2 regions of the Paenibacillus sp. FSL W8-1187 genome follow, and region 2 is predicted to be linked to the other one. Evidence: riboswitches for the same ligand, from Rfam matches in the RefSeq annotation. Region 2 holds a riboswitch; the other holds the start of a gene.
The links. Region 2 has a riboswitch for cyclic di-AMP ahead of NYE40_RS21250 (hypothetical protein). Riboswitches for the same ligand answer to the same signal wherever they lie in the genome.
Positions count from the first base shown of each region.

Region 1: another riboswitch for cyclic di-AMP. It lies ahead of NYE40_RS18335 (TrkH family potassium uptake protein); the one in region 2 lies ahead of NYE40_RS21250 (hypothetical protein).

Region 1 is NZ_CP150181.1:4,255,990-4,259,393, forward strand. It holds gene NYE40_RS18330 (TrkA family potassium uptake protein) at 1-466, opposite strand, end outside; gene NYE40_RS18335 (TrkH family potassium uptake protein) at 488-1,840, opposite strand; cyclic di-AMP (ydaO/yuaA leader) riboswitch at 1,911-2,095, opposite strand; gene NYE40_RS18340 (CPBP family intramembrane glutamic endopeptidase) at 2,343-3,404, shown strand, end outside.
Region 2 is NZ_CP150181.1:4,911,958-4,915,361, forward strand. It holds gene NYE40_RS21245 (amidase domain-containing protein) at 1-670, opposite strand, end outside; cyclic di-AMP (ydaO/yuaA leader) riboswitch at 879-1,070, shown strand; gene NYE40_RS21250 (hypothetical protein) at 1,076-1,666, shown strand; gene NYE40_RS21255 (dicarboxylate/amino acid:cation symporter) at 1,824-3,194, opposite strand.

The sequences.
Region 1 (3,404 bases), 660 kb from region 2:
CCGCCACGGAGTAATCGGAGCTCAGCTCGATGTAGTCGAGCAGGTTCGGCGAGACGAGCTGATGGGCGACGCGGATGCCCATATCGCGCTCGGGATAGATGACCCGATCGGCGCCGAGCTTCTCCAGCACGCGCCCGTGCAGCTCGCTGACCGCCTTGACGACGACCTTTTTGACCCCGGCGTCCTTGACGAGGATCGCCGTCATGATGCTGGCCTGGATATCCCCGCCGATGGCGACGATGCAGCAGTCGAAATTGCGGATGCCGAGCGCGCGCAGAGCCTCCTCGTCCGTCGAGTCCGCGCAGGCGGTATGCGTGAGCGTGCCGCTCAGATCGTCGACGAGCTCCTCGCTGCGGTCGATGCCGAGCACCTCATGGCCGAGCTGCACGAGCTCCTTGCCGAGGCTGGATCCGAAACGGCCCAGTCCGATGACGCAGAATTGACTTCCTTTGGCTCCCTTACCCATTGTCTCTCTTTCTTTCCTTTCCTATCCGATGATGATCTTGCCTTCCGGATGCTTGTAATATTCCTTGCTGGCCTTGGGCCGGAGAGCGTACGCCATCGTCAGCGGGCCGAGCCTGCCGGCGAACATGACGAAGCTGATCACGAGCTTGCTGACATCCTGCAGCCCCGGCGTAATGCCGGTGCTCAGCCCGACCGTGCCGAACGCCGACACCGTCTCGAACAGGATGCGCAGGAAGTCGCGGTCCTCGAGCGTGCAGAGCACCATCGTCGAGGCGAGCACGATGGCGATCGACAGCATCGTGATCGTCAGCGCCTTGAGGATGCGCTCCTTGGCGAGCCGGTAGCGGAACAGCACGATGTCCTCCTTGCCCCGGAGCATCGCCCACATCGCCGCCGCGAGCGTCATGAACGTCGTCGTCTTGATGCCGCCGCCGGTCGAGCCGGGCGACGCTCCGATGAACATGAGGAGGATCATGAAGAACAGGCTCGCCTGGGTCAGCGCTCCGATGTCCACCGAGTTCGGTCCGGCGGTGCGCGTCGCGACCGATTGGAACAGCGACGCGAGCAGCTTGCCGCCGAGGTCGAGCGGTCCCATCGTGCCGGCATTCCCGTATTCGAACAGGAAGATGACGGCCGTCCCGAGCGCCACCAGGCCGCCGCTTGTCAGCAGCACGACCTTGGAGTGCAGCGTCAGCCGCCGATGCCTGCGGAAGTCGACCAGATCGGACAGGACGATGAAGCCGAGGCCGCCGAGGATGACGAGCGAGACGGTGACGAGATTGACGAGCGGATCCGCGACATAGGCGGTCATGCTGCTGTAGTTGCCCATGATGTCGAAGCCGGCGTTGTTGAACATGGACACCGCATGGAAGATGCCGTAATAGACGGCCTGCCCGGGCGGCATGTCGGACAGGAAGCGCAGCGCATACAGCAGCGCGCCGCAGCCCTCGATGACGAGCGAGTACAAAAGGACGCGGCGGATCAGCCGTACGATGCCCTCCATCGAGCCTTGGTTCATCGCCTCCTGCAGCAGCAGCCGCTCCTTGAGCGAGATGCGCTTGCGCAGCACGAGCGCGAACAGCGTCGCCATCGTCATGAAGCCGAGTCCGCCGATCTGGATCATCACCAGGATGATGAGCTGGCCCGCCAGCGAATAATGCGTTCCGGTGTCGACGACGACGAGGCCCGTGACGCAGGTAGCGGATGTCGCCGTGAACAGCGCGTCGATCCAGCGCGTCCCCAGGCCGTCCGCGGTCGCGAACGGCTGCATCAGCAGCAGCGAGCCGAGCGCGATGATGAAAGCGAAGCCGGCGATCAGAATCCTCGGCGGGGAAGGGATGAGCAGCTGCCTCAGCTGCAGCCTCCAAGCGGTCATAGGCGGCCATTCTCCTTTTTTTGCACACGACAAATAGGCACCGGAAACACCCGGTGCCCAGCGCCTGTGTGAGTCCTGTCATGGAAGCCTCCGAGGTTAGCTGACGGATTCGGGCGTGACGGCCGCCCTATCCCCCCGGAAAAGTTCCGAGCGGAATTCACCCCTGCGGATCGGCTGTCCGGCTCCACGAGCCGCCGTCCGCGCTGGTTCCCCCGTTCCCGGCGCTTGTCGTCCGGAATTCGGCAGTTTAAAGTTCTATAGGATCGGATTTGATTATATAGGATAAAGGACAGGTTACCAAATGCGTCCGCAGGCGTTGGCGGCCGATTTGCTTCGTTTTTGGAGGCTGGCGGACATTGCGGAGGATGCTAGCCCCTCCGCGCTCGCTCTTTTGCCCGCTGGCTCGTCCGCGCGGCCGGGCGGCATGGATAAAAGGAAAGCCGCTGTGGTAAGGTTAAACCATGGATCCAACCAGGCAGCGCCATCAGCAAGGAGGACTTCGATGAATTCATCCCATCTTGACCAGGCTTTTCGAAGATACGTTTGGTGTGGCGCAATCGGAGCCGCTTTATTCCTGCTGCTGCAGGTCATCCCCTCGGCAGCCGGAGTCGGCGCGGAGAGCGAGCCGGTCCACCCGGTCAGCCGCGGGCAGGCGATGGCGGCTGCGGCCGACTTTGCCCAGAAGCAGCTGCGCGCGCTGCCCCAGAACGCCCACGCGGTCCATCAGGCCGACAGGCTGATGGCGGGCTATGTGGCGAAGGAGAAGCTGGGCAAGACGCTGGACAGCAGCGCCGGACTCAAGGTGCCCGTCGATGTCTGGCAGGTGACGCAGAACTTCGACGACGGCCGGCGGCTGCTCGTCGAGATCGGCATGACGAGCGGCAAGCTCGTCGGCTGGAAGCAGGTGCTCGGTCCGACCGGAGGCGACGGAGGAAGCTCCGCGCTGGAGGGCGAGGCGCTGGACCGGACGGTCCAGCGACAGGCCGACGAGCTCGGACTCGGCCAGCTGCGACGCTCGGGCCCGGCCAAAGAGGGCTCCGTCCGCTACGAGGCGGCGGCGATCACCGTCGGCGAAGCGGGCCTGATCGTCCTCGCCGCCGGCGAGCGCCTGGAGGGCGAGATCAGGCTGACCCGCTTCCAGCCCGTCTACGAGGTCCCTGCCTCCTACGCCGCCTATACGATGGAGCAGGACCGGCTCGGCGAGCAATTGTCGCTGCTCGGCAATCTGCTGCCGTCCGGTATCATGACGCTGCTGGCCATCGTCTACGCCATCGTCATGAGGCGCTTCACGTCGTTCCGCCGGGGCTGGGCGCTGGCGCTGGTCTTCCTCGCCTTCTACACAATCAACAACTTCAATCTGCTGGACGGCTTGCGGGCGATCTACGGGGGCGAGGTCAACGCAGAGCTGGCGGCGATGGCCCAGCTCGTCTTCATGACGGCGCTCACCTTCGTCATGGCGGTCGGAGCGTACTTCTCGCTCGTGGCCGGAGACGGGCTGTGGCGAGCCCAGGGCCGGCCGCTCTGGACCGCCGGCTCGGAGCCCGGCTTCGGAGCCGAGGCGTGG
Region 2 (3,404 bases):
TCGGCTCGTTCCACCACTGGTCCGCGTAGGCTGCGACCAGCTCGCGCCGGTAGCGGGAGGCGCGGGAGCGGGTGTTGATGCGCGGAACGACGCCATAGTTAAGGAAAGGACGCGGCGCGCCGGGCGGCTGGATGCCGCTGCCGCCGCCATTGCCGTAGGAGCGGTGCTCGGCGAGCGCGCTGTCCGCCGCGGCATGGCCGTAGCGCGGCCGCCGCTCGCCGACGAGCGGCTCGACCCGCGTCAGCCGCCAGCTCCCGTCCGCGCCGGCCGGTGCGAGCCATATCCGCTCGCGCTCGATCCGCTCCTCCGTATACTGGCGGCCTTTGTGCTGGACATGCCGCTTCAGATGCAGCTGGAGCACGACCGACACCTCCGCGCCGGATTCGTTGACCTTGACCAGCGCGGCCCGCGTCTCGCATTGGGAGGTGAGCAGATCCCGCTCCTCGGCCCGCTCGCGCTGCCGCTGGAGCCGGTGCAGCAGGCGCAGCCGATGGTCCGCGTCCGTCATGATTCCGGCGAGCGCGCTGTCGCGCAGCTCCACCTCGGCCTGGTTGCAGGCCTGCACATAGTGCTGCACGGCGCCGCGCCAGCCTGCGGGCGGCTCGCTCCGTCGCTCCTCCCCGCCGGCATCGGCTTGCGGAGGCCTTTTTCCCACCTTGATCCGCGCCATCCTTCCCCATCCTCTCCGAAGCGCTATTTCTCCATCTTAATTTCCATCCTATGACGGATGCGCTCCGGATTATGATCCTTTTCCATGAGAGCGCTTTAGAGCGACGATGGGTCCGCATGGACGAGTTCCCGACAGCATTTCATCGAATTTTCGCTAAATATAGCCTTTTACAAGACAGGCCGGCCTGAAGTATGATAAAGTTCAGCACATTTCTATTCTGCTGAATTCCACGAAAGTGGAAGCGGGGGAACCAACCGCAGGCGCCTTGTCGCGCCTGCCGGGGTGAATCCGGCGCGCACCCGACGCGCGGCTGCCGAAGCCGCCGCGGACTGCGCCTGGTAGGGCTACTCTCTTGGCCCGAATCCGTCAGCTAACCCCGTAAGCAACCAAAGGAGAGGTTCGACCATGTCTTTGCAGGAACGCTTCACCGGCGGTCCGGAGCCGAGACGGCTGCGAGCCGTCCACCGCTCCGCCGCCTGTTGCGCCGAGCAGGAAATCGCCTGCTCCGCCTCGTTGCCGCTTCCGGTCGTACTGGATGCGTCCGAGGTCATCGAGGAGGCGGGGCACGACGCCCGCCACGCTGCTCTTCTGGTCGAGGAGCCGCTCGCTCCCGACCGCCGCATCCGCCGCATCGACCTGTTCATCAGCCGCACCACGGCGATGCTTGCAGGCGGCAGCGGCGACTATCTGGTCGCGCTTCATCTTTATGCAGGCTCGAGCCTGCACCGTGCCGTCGTCACGATGTCCTACTCCGAGGCTCCCGCCGACTGGCAGAGCTGGAGCGGCTGGTTCCAATCGTTCGTCGGCGTTCCGAGCGACGAGGTCATGTCGGTGCTCTATTATGACGCCGAGTGGATCAGCGATCATCGGGACCGTCTTTTGCGCAAGGCTCTGGAGCCCGGCTCCAGAGAAGCGATGCCCTTTCCCGCCACCGCCTTCTGGAGAAGGCACTACCTCATCGAATCTTCCGACATCCATATCCAGCACTCGATGTAATCCAGGCAACTCGATGATCCCTGCCGCATGATCCGCTCATGCAGGAAGCCCCCGAAGGGCTTTGTCCCTCGGGGGCTTCGCTGCGTTCATCGAGTTGAAAACAGGGACGAAGCGGAGCCAGCTCCGCTTCGTCCCGTTCATTCCGCTGCGCCCTGCTTTACGCGTGGCTCAGCTCCAGCTCCTCTTCCTCGTCGCGGTTGTAGCTCTCGCGGTCGAACTCGTCTTCCGACACGGCGACGAGCAGCGACGACACAGTCGTGCCGGTCGCGTTGACCGCCGTGCGGCCCATGTCGACGACGGCGTCGATCGCGAGCACGAGGCCGAGCCCTTCCAGCGGCAGGCCGAGCGCGGTCAGGACGACCGTCGTCGAGATCGACGCCGGTCCCGGCACGCCGGCGACGCCGATCGAGGAGATCGTGCTGACGAGCACGATCAGGATGTAGTCGGAGATGCCGAGCGGCACGCCGTACACCTCGGCGACGAAGATCGCCACGACCGCCGGCCAGACGCCGCCGCAGCCGTTCATGTTCATCGTCGCGCCGAGCGGCGCGACGAAGCTGGCGATGCGCGGCGACACGCGCAGCCGCTTGGTGATGACCTCCAGGTTGACCGGCAGCGTCGCGTAGCTGCTGCGCGTCGTGAAGGCGACGGCGATCGTCGGGTAGATCTTGCGCAGGAACTTGAACGGATTGAGCTTCGCCCAGAACGTGACGAGCGAGCCGAACGTCAGGATGAAGTGCAGCAGCAGCGCGACATACGTCGCGAGAATGAGGCTGATGAGCGGCTTGAGCGTATCGAAGCCGTAGCGCGCGGCCATCGAGCCGATCAGCGCATACACGCCGTATGGCGTCAGGCGGATGATGTACTTGGTCACCTGGTTCATGACCTGCTTGAGCGATTCGATGACTTGGCGCACCGGCTCGGCCGCCTCCGGCTTGCGCGAGCTGAGCTGCACGATGGCGACGGCGATGAAGATCGCGAAGATCAGCACCGGCACAACCTTGGCGTCGGCCATGTCGCCGATCGGGTTGGACGGCACGAGGTTCAGGATGACCTCGGAGAACGTCGGAATCGTCCGCGCCTCGAATCCTTCCGGCGTCTCCTGGGCGATGCCCGAGCCCGGGTTGAACGCCAGCGCCACGAGCAGGCCGATCAGCGCTGCCACGCCGGTCGTGCCGATGAAGAGCAGGATCGTCTTGGTGCCGATCTTGCGCAGCTGCCCGAGGCTCGAGATCGACGAGATGCTGGAGACGACCAGCACGGCGACGAGCGGGATGACGAGCATTTTGATGAGGTTGACGTAAATGGAGCCGAGCGTGCTGATGCTCGTGGCGTCGATCTCCAAGGAGTTCAGCGTCACGCCGACGACGAGGCCGATGCCGAGCGCGAGCAGCACCCGATAGCCGAAACCGACGCGGCGCCGCGCCAGCCAGACGAGCAGTCCGATGACGATGAGGGAGACAAGCAGGCTGATCCAGTTCGTCTGGAACGCATGCACGAGGTTGTTGTTTTCAGGCAATGAGTCCATCCCCTTCATATCCTAGTGATTTACTATGCTATAGTATACTAGCGAGGTTGACTTCTTATGTCAACGTTTATTTTAGTCCATGAATAATAATTGGCATGAAGCTTCGACGCCTCCAACTCGCCGAACCAAGGCACTCCAAGCTCCCGCGCCAAAAAACCCGCAGAGCCCGGCGCCTTCACAGGCCGCCTCTGCGGGTAATAGGAAACGAAT